One region of the Paenibacillus donghaensis genome, then DNA from elsewhere that is predicted to be linked to it. Evidence: predicted binding sites of a transcription regulator. Region 1 holds the regulator's gene; each other region holds the start of a gene.
The links. The regulator Rex, encoded in region 1, represses fermentation and respiration genes when NADH is low (regulators of the CRP and FNR family bind a similar motif). The targets are predictions, from matches to a motif close to TTGTGAAATATTTCACAA.

Region 1 (4,701 bases):
TCGTCAGTCCAAGAGAAGATGCGCTGATCGCGGCTCAGATGATGGTCTGGTTGACCCAGACCGAGTCGGGTGACGACGAGGAGCTTAACCTCAGCGGCCGGGGCGGGGATTTCTGGGAGACGGTTGCCAGCGATACGGATTCCTGCCAGGGCCGTTCCTGCCCATGGTTCCGCAAATGTTATTATCACCGGGCCAAACACGAGGCCGGCATTGCCGATGTGGTGGTCACTAATCACTCCAAGCTGTTTGCCGATGTGAAAGCAGGGCACCAGCTTCTTCCCGCCTATGAGCATCTGGTTATAGACGAGGCACATCATCTGGAGGACGTGGCAGGTAAACATCTCGGCATGCATATGAAGCATTTCACCGTGCAGCACACCCTCTTGCGGCTCTACAAAGATAGCAAGAACGGCCAGCTTCCGGCGCTGCGCCAAATTCTGCAGTCCTCCGGCTCAGAACAGGCTTCGGAATGGAGCCTGACGATAGACACACTGTATCCTGATCTGCTTACCGTTAAGGAGAGCTGGGATACACTGAGCGAGAAGCTGTTTGCGCTGCTGCCTGAACGCAGCGATGCGGGAGCAGGGGAAGCCGGTCAGCTGGTGCTTCGCCTGGTGCCTGGCAGCAAACCGAATGACTGGGATGAGCTGACGAAGCTGGAGAACGGCATGTACCTTGCCCTCAGTGACATCATCCGCAAGGGTGACAAGATGCTCAGCGACATGCGCGAGCAGGAGGGGCAGTCCTCTGCCGACGGGCTGGTCACGGATATCAGCGGGTTGTTCAAGGATCTGGCTGGAATCCGGGAGCAGGTGCGTTTCTTCATGGGGCTGAACGATGACAACATCGTCTACTGGCTGGAAGCGAACGGAAACTACCGCAGCAAATCCTTGCAGATGTACGCTGTGCCTGTAGACGTCAGCTCCCAGCTGAAGGAGCTGTTCTTCGATAAGAAGAAGAGCATCGTGCTGACTTCTGCCACCTTGTCGGTGGACAAATCGTTCCAGTTCATGATCGATAATCTGGGTCTGAACGAGACGGCAGAGGAAGGACGCCTGAAGACCGTGCTGCTGCCTTCGCCGTTTAAGTACCGCGAGCAGGCCTTGCTGGTTATTCCGCGTGACTTCCCAAGCGTCAAGGGCAGCGTGGGAGACGCGCGCTTCGTGAATACCCTGGTACAGTCGCTGGCTGAAGCGGCAGAAGCTACCAGAGGGCGGATGATGGTCTTGTTCACCTCCTACCGGATGCTGCGTCAGGTGTATGATCCGCTGAAGGAGGCGCTGGCCTCCAAGGAGATCAGTGTACTGGGGCAAGGCGTGGAGGGTGGCAGCCGCAGCAAGCTGATCCGCCGTTTCCAGGACAGCTCGGCTTCGGTGCTGCTGGGCACCAGCAGCTTCTGGGAAGGCGTGGATATTCCCGGAGAGGCGCTGACTTGTCTGGCCATCGTAAGGTTGCCCTTCCAGCCGCCCAATCATCCGCTTGCTGAAGCCAAAGCGGAGCTGCTGCAGGCCCAGAAGAAGAACCCGTTTATGAAGCTGTCCGTTCCCCAGGCGGTTATCCGCTTCAAGCAGGGTTTCGGCAGACTTGTGCGGACCGCACAGGACCGCGGCATTGTCATTGTTTATGATACGAGAGTCATTGAGTCCTATTATGGCAAGTATTTCTTATATTCACTGCCCGGCCCGAAGATGGAGCATATGCGGACAGATCAGATGGTTCCCCGCATCGCCGAGTGGCTGGAGGAAGGCGGCGTCAGCTGACGCCGCACTACTCCTAACGTTTAACTGTTGTACCCAATATAATTTAGGAGGAGAACACATGAAATCGGATAAAATATCAGAGGCGGTGGTCCGCAGACTGCCTGTATACTTGCGTTTCCTGAACGATCTCCTGAAACGCGAGATCGCTACCGTTTCGTCCCAGGAGCTGGGACAGAAGCTGGATCTCAACCCGGCCCAGATCCGCAAGGATCTGGCTTATTTTGGCGATTTTGGCCGCAAAGGCATTGGCTATGATGTCTCTTACCTGATTGAGAAGATCCGTCATATCCTCAAGCTGGACCAGCAGATCAATGTGGCGCTGGTGGGGGCCGGTAATCTGGGCCACGCCTTGTCCAACTACAATGCATATTTGAAGGATACCATGAAGATTACGGCGGTGTTCGATTCCTATACGCCCAAGATCGGGCAGAACATCAACTCCCTGACCGTGCAGCCGATGGAAGAGCTGGATAGTACCATCCGCGCCCAGGGTATCCGCATCGGAATTATTACAGTACCGGATACGGAAGCACAGAATGTGGCGGATATCCTGGTCGGAGCCGGAATTGAAGCGATTCTTAACTTCGCTCCGGTAATCCTCAGAACCCCGGCCAACGTGCGGATTCATGCCGCGGATTTCACAACGGACCTGCAGAGTCTGGCTTATTATCTGCATGACGGAAAGGAAGATGCGGAAGAGGTGCCGGTCAATGAGCAGCAATAGGACGCTCATCCGAAACGGACGATTTCTGATTCCGGGAGCGGAGAAACCGGTTCTGCAAGGATATATGAGTATAGAAGACGGCACCATCACTTACATAGGTACAGATGAGCCTTGGTCTGAAGCCGGAGCCGGTACAACAACTATTGTGGATGGCAGCCGGCTGTTGTTTCTGCCAGGCCTGGTCAATACGCATGGTCATGCGGCGATGTCGCTGCTGCGCGGATATGGCGACGATCTTGCCCTGCAGGTATGGCTGAGGGACAAAATGTGGCCGATGGAAGCAAAATTTACTGCCGAGGATATATACTGGGGCACTTCTCTGTCCGTTCTGGAGATGCTCAAAGGCGGGACTACAACCTTCCTTGATATGTATATCCATATGGACCGCGTAGCTGAAGTGGCGGAGCTGTCGGGTATCCGCGCGGTTCTGACGCGTGGTGTCCTGGGCCATTGCCCTCCGCAAGAGCAGAGCAGCAAGCTGGCTGGAGCGGTGCAGTTTGCCCGTGACTGGAACGGTGCGGCGGGCGGACGGATTACGACGATGCTCTCTCCGCATGCGCCGTATACCTGTCCGCCGGATTATATCATGAAGTTTGTGCAGGCGGCGCATGATTATGATCTGCCGATGCATACGCATATGTCGGAGACGAAACGTGAGGTCGAGCAGAATGTCGCGGAATACGGTCTGCGTCCTGTGCAGCATCTGGAGAAGCTGGGCCTCTTCACCCGCCCTTCACTAGTGGCGCACGGCGTTCATCTGAATGACGAGGAGATCGCCATTCTGGCCCGCCATGAAGTCGGCGTGTCCCATAATCCTGGCAGCAACCTGAAGCTGGCGAGCGGAATCGCCCGGGTGGTCGACCTGCAGCAGGCAGGCGTCAAGGTGTCGTTGGGCACAGACAGTGCGGCAAGCAACAACAACCTCGATCTGTTCGAGGAGATGCGCCTGGCGGCGCTGCTTCATAAAGGCATCAGCGGCGATCCGACGGCGGTTCCGGCCCCGGAGGCGCTGCGTATGGCGACGGAATATGGTGCAGCCTCTTTGTTCCTGAAGGATGTGGGCCGGCTTGCGGTGGGAATGAAGGCCGACTTCATTGCGCTGGATATCGATCAGCCGCATCTGCTGCCTCACAGTGACCTGCTCTCGCATGCAGTGTACTCCGCGAGTGCCAGGGACGTGGAGCATGTCTGGGTGGACGGCAAGCAGGTCGTGAAGCATGGCGCCTGCCTGACATTAGATGAGGAAGCCATCCGCCGCAAGGCACAGGAGACCTTCGAGAGTCTGCTGAAACGATAACTAAGAGGCCGTATAAGGCTGTAAGAAAGGGAGCTGTACCTTGAAGAAAAGGAGAAAATGGATCCTGCTGGGATCGGTACTGATTGTGCTCCTGGTAGTGGGATTAATCCAGTTCTATGCCTATATCATGAAATCTCAATGGGGCGAGCAGCAAATTGCCGAGGATATTGCCCGAACCCAGGCCGGACTAACCGAAATATCCAAAGCGCAGAAATCCGTCTGGGGTGAAGAAGCAATCTATTGGGTGCTGACCGGGAACAATGCTGCCGGACAAGAGCTGATGGTGTGGGTCCGCTTCCTGCCCGGAGGCACAGCTGCGGAAGGCGAGAACGCCGTGTACGGCGAAGAGATCAGCAAGGGAACCTCGGAGGAGCAGGTCCGCGCTATCATCAAGTCGCAGCTTCCCGGCATCAAGGTGGAGCGGCTGCTGCCGGGCGTGTTTAACGGAGAATATGTGTGGCAGCTGTTCTACCAGCAGGAAGGAATCTATCATTACAAGTTCTTCCGCTTCGCCGACGGAACCGAAATCGGTGAGGGGTATAATCTGCCACAGCAATAGTAATTTTTATTATTGGAGGAGATTTGTATAATGAAGAGCAGAACCAGAGCCTCTGCAGCGGGAATCGTGATATCCGCATTGCTGCTTTTGGAGCCGATAACTGAGTTTGTCAGTGGACTTATCGCTGGCTGGCAGTCCTATTGAGCAGTTTTGGAGATTTAGTTGCGAATATGCATCTAATGGGCGGATTTTTTCCGTTTTGGAGGAAATAGATGCAATAATAGTAACTACTTAGGACCCTGCGAGGATATAGAAGGTTTACTTGCGAAGGTAAGGGGATCGCACTACCGTAATCCAAACCCTCCCCCACCCGAACTTCAGGTAACCTACGTCCTAACGGACCGTATAGCTCCAATTTCCT
Region 2 (4,701 bases), 4.1 Mb from region 1:
GTAAGTATAAAGACCGCAAACGCCAAATTGTAGCCATTCATTACCCAAGAGAGCTGTGACACATCCCCACCAAAATAATGCGTCATCTCCGGCAGAGCAACATTAATAATGGTGGTGTCCAGCAGGGCCATAAAAAAACCCAATACAATCGCTGTAAAAGATAAAATTTGCTTCGCTCTTGATCCCATTTCCATTCCCCCTCAAATATATGAACCATAGTTCATGTTCAGATTATATGAACTATGGTTCACCTTTGTCAACACAAAAAATGAACTTTGGTTCAACTTCCGTTGACAGCTACCTTCTCCTCCTCTACAATCGATAGTAAAAGGGGGCTGTGCCTTGAGTGAGATCGAAGAGAAAATAAGAACGCCCCGGCAAAACCGGAGCATCAAGACCAAAGAAGCCATAACCGAGGCGGCTATGAAGCTGTTCTCCGAGAAGGGCTATCATCAGACCAATACGAAAGAAATTGCCGCCGCCGCAGGGGTATCCACAGGCAGCTTTTATTCCTATTTCATAGATAAACGCGCTGTTTTTATCGATGTGCTCAATATATACAATGAAGCCTTGCTGTCCCAAATTAAGACCTCGCTTGCCGAAACCGACCTTGACCAACTCGACAAAAGCGCACTGATTGTTCACCTTGTAGATACTCTTATAGAGTCTCATCAGGTCTACACCGGGTTCCATAAAGAACTAGCGGTAATGGTGCTTATGGATGAGGGCATACGGCAACTGATGGAGGAACAATACGAATTAGGCCGCCAGCTCACGCTGCAATATCTCCAGCAAGGCCAGAAAGAAATCAAAACATCTGATTTGGAAGCTACATCAGTCGTCATATTCGAATCCACTGGTGTTATCGTAGATAAAATCGCCTTCTCCCCAGGCAAAATCTCCCCTGACCGCTTGAAATCGCAGCTTGTCCAGATGATTACCGACTACCTTTACAAATAGACACGAGTACAGTGGTACGCAAAAAGGCGGCAGTCGAGACTGCCGCCTTCTTATTAACTTGCTCTATTCTCCAATGCCAACCCCTCCCGCCTACCGGACATCCTTCCAGAAATTAAGCGGACGGGTATCCTGCGTGATTACGCTGAACTGGTAGCCCTCCTTCTGCAGGGACTCCAGAATGCGCGGCAACACCTTAAGGGTCGCCTTCTGGTCATGCATCAGGATAACCGGGTTGGTCTTGGACTTCTTCAGCTTGTTCACCTGATTCATCACCGAAGTATAGATTCTGTTGCTGTCCTCTTTGTATCTCCAGTCTTCCGAATCAACGTTCCAGTCCCACAGCTGGTAGCCTTGTCCAAGCACCTTGTCGCGGAAGGCTTTGGTGAAGTAGGGCTTGCTGCCATAGGGCGGACGGATTAATGTAGTCGTCTTCCCTGTAATCTTCTTCACAATGGCTTGATTACGGTCCATTTCCGACAAGGCCGCGGACGGCGAAGCGTAGAATTTCTCTTTGCGGTGAGTCATGCCATGCAGTGCCAGGCTATGCCCTTCTTCGGCCAGCCGTTTCACCTGGGTAGGATAAGTGTTCATATTAGGCCCGATCATGAAAAAGGTTGCCTTCACCTTATAGTCCGCCAGCACATCCAGCAGTTTGGAGGTTGATGCCGTTGGTCCGTCGTCAAAGGTCAGATATACGGTCATTCCCGGCTTACCGCTTGTCTTTGGCGGATTCGCCGGACTTGCCGGAGACACCGGTGGCACTGCGATAACCTTCGGCTTCAGCTTTTCCTTGTACTGGGCCACAAAAGCAGCATCATCCAGCTTGGCCGAGGCATCCCTAACTCTCAGCAGGTAATTGCCCGACTGGTATGAAATCTGCAGCCCCAAATAAGTGGTCAGCTTCAGGGGGGCCATCAGCATGCCGCCACGCAGGAAGGTGTGCAGCTTCACTTCGCTTCCATCGTGAAGGAGCGCACGCTCGTGATCATTCAGCAGCAGGATCGATCTGCCTTGACTCTTGACCTGGAAGCCCTCCTTCTGGCCGGTCAGGCTCAGACTCAGTGCCTGGGTAAGCTCCCGAAGCGGAACATAATACGTATTATCGACGGAAATAGCCTCAATCTCCGTTAATTCATCATTAACTCCCAATCGGAGCGTAGCCGAACCGGCTGCCTCAGCCGTACCTCCAACCTGCAAGAGTCCCACACATACGAATAAAGACATCAATATTAGACATACTTTCTTAAAGGGCACAATCAGCAATCTCCCATCTATGTATATTTTCTATAACCATAGCATATATAAATAGACTGATATTTGAGAGATTGTAACCATGTGCAGAAAAAATTGTTACCTTTGTCATGCATAAAACGCTGTTCTCATGCAGCCGTAAAAAATGTGAAAACCCTGTCAAAAGCTGTCGTATCAGCGTTTTCGAGAAAAACCAGCCATTGGGGACAGCTTATAATTGTGACGAAATTAGTAACAATAGTGAAATATTGAACAAATGATGAACACATTTTTAAATCCTAAAACCTGCGCCACTACAGTGATCTATGTCATATCAAAAGAAATTAGTAGTGAAATGATCACATATATTTAACGAAATCGCCATTTTTAAGGGTTAAAATAGCCTTTTTCCTAAAAAATGTATTTTGCATTATGGGTAAAGAGTTCTTACTATAGATACAGGTTAAGTTTGTCGGCCACTACTTAGAAGTATTGAAGGAAGGAGCTTAAGCATGAATAAAAAGGGACCGTTATACGCTTTATTTATCAGTCTGGTTTTACTGTTGCCGGGGTGCAGTTCGATTGCTGTACTCAATCCGAAAGGACCGGCTGCACGGACATTGTCTGACACCATCATTCTTTCGATTCTTGTCATGCTGGGTGTTCTGGCAGTTGTCTACATCTTATATATCTTCATTCTGGTGAAATACCGGGCCAAAAAAAGCAACGAAGGCTACATTCCTCCTCACGAGGAAGGCAACAAGTGGCTTGAAGCACTCTGGATTGCCATCCCGATTGTGATCGTGGCTTTCCTCTCCGTGGTGACTGTCAAATCCACATCGGCCGTAGAGAACATAGCAGAGGATTATAAAAATCAGAAACCTCTTGTGATCTACGCCTCCTCTTCCAACTGGAAATGGCATTTCAGTTATCCAGAAGAAGGAATTGAAACGGTCAACTACGTAAACATGCCTGTTCACCGTGCCGTTGAATTCAGAATGTATTCGTTCGGTACGATCACGAGCCTCTGGATTCCGCAGCTGGGCGGACAGAAATACGCGATGAGCGACATGCTTACGAAGCTGCACCTGTCCGGCGACACTGTAGGTTCTTACATTGGTAAGAATGCCAACTTCAGCGGCAAGGGCTTTGCCCACATGGAATTCGAAGCACTCGTCATGAGTGATGCGGATTATGCGGACTGGGTGAAGGAAGTCAAAGAAACTGCGCCTGAGTTGACCGAGGATGAATTCAAGGGACTGCTGGAAATGGATTTTGCCGGACGCAAAACCTATTCCTCCACTCACCTGACCTTCAGCCCTCCTCCGGGTGATCACAGTGAACATATGAGCGGTGACGGTACGGAAATGGATATGGACAATGGCCATATGGACCATCAGGACAACAAGGATATTCATCCTTCACCTGAACCGTCCAGCCAGACTGAATTTGACGGCGAGCCGAATCCTGAGCTGGATCAGCCACTTCCAACCTCTGCTGTAGATGAAGAAACTCATGAAGGCCACTAACAGCGGCTTATAAGAAACAACCTGAAAGGAGCCATCCTAATGGATTTGGAAAGATTTAAGGTTCACGGCGAACCCTTGATATACGGAGCTATGATTAGTATCGTTCTGGCTACCATCGGCATTATCGTCGGCCTGACCTATTTTAAGAAATGGGGTTATCTGTGGCGTGAATGGCTGACTACCGTTGACCACAAAAAGATCGGGGTTATGTATATCCTGGCCGCTCTGCTGATGTTGTTCCGCGGCGGGATCGACGCCATGATGATGCGTCTGCAGACCGCAGCGCCCGAGATGAAATTCCTTGATGCCCAGCACTATAATGAGGTCTTTACGACCCATGGCCTGATCATGATCCTCTTTATGGCCATGCCTTTTATCATCGGTCTGATGAATGTGATCATTCCGCTGCAGATCGGCGCAAGAGACGTTGCTTTTCCGCGGCTGAACGCCGTCAGCTTCTGGCTCTTCTTCTTCGGGGCGATGCTGCTCAACATCTCGTTCGTTATCGGCGGTTCACCGGATGCCGGCTGGTCCGCTTACTTCCCGCTGGCGAGTCTGGAGTTCAGTCCGACCGTCGGGAACAACTACTATTCACTGGCCCTGCAGATTTCAGGGATTGGTACCCTGATTACCGGGGTTAACTTCATCGTCACTATCCTTAAGATGCGTGCACCTGGCATGAAGCTGATGAAGATGCCGATGTTTACCTGGTCCGTTCTGATCACCAACGTGATTATCGTCTTTGCCTTCCCGGTACTGACGGTTGCACTGGCGCTGATGATGTTCGACCGGATCTTCGGCTCTCAATTCTTCACGATGGCCAACGGCGGGATGGATATGTTGTGGGCCAACCTGTTCTGGGTGTGGGGACATCCCGAGGTGTATATCGTTGTCCTGCCTGCGTTCGGGATATATAGTGAGATTGTCGCCACCTTCTCCAAAAAGAACCTGTACGGCTATACCTCCATGGTATTCAGTATGA
Region 3 (4,701 bases), 3.4 Mb from region 1:
AGTTGCGGCGGCAGAAATTTCAGCTTCAACTGCGCGAGCTGCTCCGGCAGGAGGTTGCGGTGAACAGCGCCGAACAAATGGTCGAGAACCGCCTGTTCAGCGAGCCGGTCTCGGCCGCCCTGGGGAAGCTGAATGTGGAAGACCGGAATTTGTTGATTCTGCGTATTTATGAAGATAAATCGTTTGCGGAAATCGGCGAAATTCTGGGCGTCAGTACGGCTACCGCACGCAAAAGATATGAACGGACCAAAGGCAAGCTTAAAAAGGTGTTGGAGAGAAAGGAGAAACAACTATGGACAAGAGTGAATTAACCTCGGAGGAGCGGTTTCTGAAGCACGGAGACCGGTCTGCCAATTTCATCCCCGTTGATGTTCATGAACCGGTAATGAAAGCGCTCGGGCTTGGAGGGACCTTACCTGCTGCAGAAGAGCAGACCCCTCTGCAGACACATCCGCCAAACGGAGGGGCTCCTAACGTTATGCGCAGGCTAAAGACAGAAGCCGGAACGGGGCGGAGCCGGAGGCGAATCCTGCGGATTCCGGTGCAGGGCTGGGTGGCGGCACTCCTTGTAATGGTCTTGCTGGGCGGCGGCTATACCCAGTATTCCGGTGAACTCCGGCAGGGGGCTGGAGCTCAGTATAAGGTGCTGCCGTATAAGCCGCTTCCGGCGACGACATCAGGCGGTATGATAGAGAAGACGGAAGAACCCCTGGTATACCTTCTTCCCGAGGTACCGCTGAGCAAAGATAGTAAAGGCTACAAAGAGAATAAACTCAACGAAATGAAAAGGTCAAAGGCCTACAACATCCTTGAGAAGCTGCTGCCTCCTGGGGAGTATGCCTCTTATGTTATGTCACGTACAGATCAGAAAGATGCTTCTTTTGGAGTTAGCACATACCGTCCGCTGCTCACATTCAAGGACTATGCCGCCTATAAGACCAGTGTAGAGAAGTACAACGCTCCGATAGTGATGCAGCCGGGGTATATGCCGGAAGGCTATGCCTTGGACCAGGCAAACATCAATCCTTCTTTCTTGAAACATTCAGATGAGAAGCAGCTTGAGGGCGGAAGCGAGAAAGACCTGGGAGACAACTTCCGGATGACGTGGAGAGTAGAGAAAGCGGAGAACATTGGCTATTTCACTTCTTCACTGGTGTACAAGAAGGGGAAGGTTCAGGTGAAAATCAATGCCTCACGTGTTGATGACAAAAGTAAACCTGCATATTCGTTGCCGTGGAACAAAAATACAAAGGTAGAGAATATTGAGATTGACGGCAAGCAGCTCATTTATGTCGATAACTCCAGCAACAAGGAGATCGACATGGGGTCTATGTATAACCTATACTGGTCTGACCCCGAAGCGCAGATTGTCTATTCCGTGGGGGTTCGCCAGAAGGATTCCGAATTAACCAAGGATGAGATCATCCGCATTGCCGCGAGTATGATGAATTAAACGAACGCAGATTGGGCGCTCAGGGCTGTTTCGCTATCTATGATAGCGGGACAGCCCTCGAGCGTTTTTTGCATGTGCGAAGGACTGCATATTCGTGAGATTTTATAAGAATTCGTGCATTGCTCTCATATGAACTTCCAATCCATATTATTACTATAGCAATGTAGCAAGATAATACAGATTATAGCCTCTCGGAATAAGGAGCAGTATGAAGGGGCTAAACCAGAGAAAGTGCATAATTAGAGCTGGAAAAGATGGAATATGAAAACCAGTTTCAAAAAAGGGCAGACCTCAAGTGGGTACAGTGTGCTATACTGCTGCGCACTGGGGCACTTATCTTTTGAATGAATTTTTTCATTGTTATCACTCCTCGTATGGATCTATGTATGGTGAATTTGTTACCAAAGGGCCAAACCACAAGAGATACGAAACGTTGTCAGCACTCTTCGACGTCGAGTGCTAGTATTTTTAGCTATCATAGTTTTTTGGAAAAGTATAGAGTTTTTTACGAACGTTAGTTCGACAAAATTCGATGATATAGAAATGTTTAGGTTGACCTAAAGTTGATTCGGTGCATGCGTGTTGATTTGCGAAGCAACAAATGGGCCATTTCTATATGTAGTAGCTACAGTCTCACCCTTTCTCAGCGCTTGGACAACCTGAGCAAGGCGGGTTTGAGCGCAAGAAAGGAGCCAAGGCCTACATCGGTGGGGGTTGGCGGCTACGCCTTTCTTCCACAGGCCATTCTCAGGAATCGGCAACGTAAAAGGAGTTACGACAGATTTAGATAGCAGCAGTCTTCCCCACGTTGTAGAGTCCGGCACTTTTAAAGGATACCGCCAACCGTGCTCTGTAAGTACTTTCTAGGACTCTGCCTGGCTCTGGAGTTGACCGAGTGTTGACTCTTGATATTCCCAAAACTACCGGAATGCCGATACATCGCTATAACTCCAGCATAAGAAGCCCGCGTCCGACGCGGGCTCTTTGCCTATGCTGTCCCCCATGAGCATCCCACCTCTCCAACCGAAAGATCCAGTTACTATAATTACTCAATCATTTCTTTAGTTACGTAAGCTTCAACCCCCTCCATGTTCACGTTATGATTATTGTGAAAACATGCACAAGGGGGCAAGGACATAATGAGAAAAAGCAAATTGGCCTTAAAGGCCGGTATGGTTGGAATGCTGTTGAGTATGCTTATCCTTCCAGCTTGCAGTAACAGTGATGAAACTACAGATATCGTGATTGTCGGCGGCGGCGGTGCAGGCATGACGGCGGCCATTGAAGCGCATAACAAGGGTGCCAGTGTCATTCTGGTGGAGAAGATGCCAATGCTTGGCGGCAACACTGTGCGGGCGGAAGGCGGACTTAATGCCGCAGGAACACCTTATCAGAAAGCTGCGGGCATTGAAGACAGCCCAGAGCTGCATTATCAGGATACGATGACTGGCGGACATAATCTGAATAATCCTGATCTGGTCCGCACGTTGACAGAGAATGCTGCGGCTTCTGTGGAGTTTCTGAAGGAGAACGGTGCAGAGCTGTCTGAGGTTGGCCGGGCGGGAGGCGCCAGTGTGAACCGGATTCATCGGCCAGCCGGCGGTGAAGCTGCGGGCAACTTCATCGTAGTGGCGCTGAAGAAGAAGCTGCAGGATGAGAAGATTGACGTGAGACTGCAGACTACAGCGACGGAGATTATCAAGAATGAGGAAGGAACCGTTACAGGCATCAAGGTGAAGGATAAAGAGGGCAAAGAATCCACCATTCAGGCCAAGGCGATAATTCTGGCAGCCGGCGGTTTCGGAGCCAATCTTGAGATGGTCACCAAATATCAGCCTGGGCTGGCAGGATTCTCCACAACCAACCATGCAGGGGCAACCGGCGACGGAACAACCATGGCGGAGCAAATCGGCGTCAAGCTGGTAGATATGAAGGAAATCCAGATCCACCCGACTACGATCCCCGGCAAAGGCGTGCTGATCACGGAAGGCGTGCGCGGAGACGGAGCCATTCTGGTCAATGCGGAAGGCAAACGTTTCACCAATGAGCTGCTGACCCGTGATGTGGTGTCGAAGAATATTCTGGCTCAGACCGACAAAATCGCCTATATCATTTTTAATGATGAGCTGCGCGCCAATCTGAAAGCTACCGAGGTTTACTTCGGGATGGACCTGGTTAAACAAGGCGATACCGTTGAACAGCTGGCAAGCGAAATTGGCGTAGATCCGGCAGCTCTGGCAGAAACGGTTTCGAAGTACAGCGGATATGTTGCTGATAAGAATGATGCCGACTTCCAGCGTCCAGACCTGACGTTGTCCCTGGCTACCGGCAAATATTATGCAATCCAGGTGACGCCCGGCATCCACCATACTATGGGCGGTGTAGCCATCAATACCAAAGCCGAGGTGCTGGATACTTCGGATCAGATCATCCCGGGGTTATACGCAGCGGGTGAAGTCACTGGCGGTGTACATGGGGCGAATCGTCTGGGCGGCAACGCACTGGCGGATATCGTAACCTATGGCCGGATCGCAGCGGAGGAAGCAGTCCATTCGTTAGGCAGCAAGTAAAGGTCCTACAGACAACAGATAACGTATGAACAAATAAGGAGAATAAACATGAACAGAACCAAGAAATGGGCTATGACTGGTGCGCTTGCTGCACTGATTGCATTGACGGCGGGGTGCTCCTCCGGAGGGCAATATGTAGATGGCACTTATGAAGGCACAGGCAAAGGCGCCAGCAGTGATATCAAGGTTTCGGTTGAAGTGAAGGATGAGAAAATCGCCAGCATTGAAGTTGTGGAACAGAAGGAAACCCAGTCCATGCTGGATGCGACTATCGAAACTACCATTCCGGAAATTATCGAGAAGCAGACCACAGAAGGTGTAGACGCCTTATCCGGTGCTTCCGGTTCCAGCGGCGGCGTGATTGAAGCGGTAAGCAAGGCGCTTGAAACTGCGAAGAAGTAACGGACTGCTTGGAGTTTATATGGAATCATATCATTTATTGTATTTAAAAAAGACACCCGCGGCTTACAGGCTGCGGGTGTCTCTCTATGTTGTAGCGTAATAGCTGCACACTGTTGTGCCCGTGCTTATACCTTGGACGGAAGCGGTTCGCTCCCGTCCGGATTAGGCTTCGCTGTGCGCGTCAGCGAGAACAGCTCCAGCTCCGGGCGGTGAATGCCGGCCAGTGTGTCAGCCAGCAGCTCGGCTGCGATCATGCTGAAGACTGTACCGTTGCCG

Region 2: the regulator Rex is predicted to act here: its motif matches at 2,450-2,467, upstream of qoxA (cytochrome aa3 quinol oxidase subunit II).
Region 3: the regulator Rex is predicted to act here: its motif matches at 2,560-2,577, upstream of B9T62_RS03715 (flavocytochrome c).

What each region holds. Positions count from the first base shown of each region.
Region 1 is NZ_CP021780.1:4,319,938-4,324,638, reverse strand. Features, by position in the region: gene dinG (ATP-dependent DNA helicase DinG) at 1-1,760, shown strand, start outside; gene B9T62_RS19885 (redox-sensing transcriptional repressor Rex) at 1,819-2,484, shown strand; gene B9T62_RS19880 (amidohydrolase) at 2,471-3,781, shown strand; gene B9T62_RS19875 (cell wall elongation regulator TseB-like domain-containing protein) at 3,822-4,340, shown strand.
Region 2 is NZ_CP021780.1:8,371,049-8,375,749, reverse strand. Features, by position in the region: gene B9T62_RS37755 (MFS transporter) at 1-188, opposite strand, end outside; gene B9T62_RS37750 (TetR/AcrR family transcriptional regulator) at 343-960, shown strand; gene B9T62_RS37745 (polysaccharide deacetylase family protein) at 1,051-2,214, opposite strand; gene qoxA (cytochrome aa3 quinol oxidase subunit II) at 2,703-3,719, shown strand; gene qoxB (cytochrome aa3 quinol oxidase subunit I) at 3,759-4,701, shown strand, end outside.
Region 3 is NZ_CP021780.1:918,525-923,225, forward strand. Features, by position in the region: gene B9T62_RS03705 (RNA polymerase sigma factor) at 1-311, shown strand, start outside; gene B9T62_RS03710 (DUF4367 domain-containing protein) at 293-1,453, shown strand; gene B9T62_RS03715 (flavocytochrome c) at 2,593-4,023, shown strand; gene B9T62_RS03720 (FMN-binding protein) at 4,072-4,425, shown strand; gene B9T62_RS03725 (NAD(P)/FAD-dependent oxidoreductase) at 4,551-4,701, opposite strand, start outside.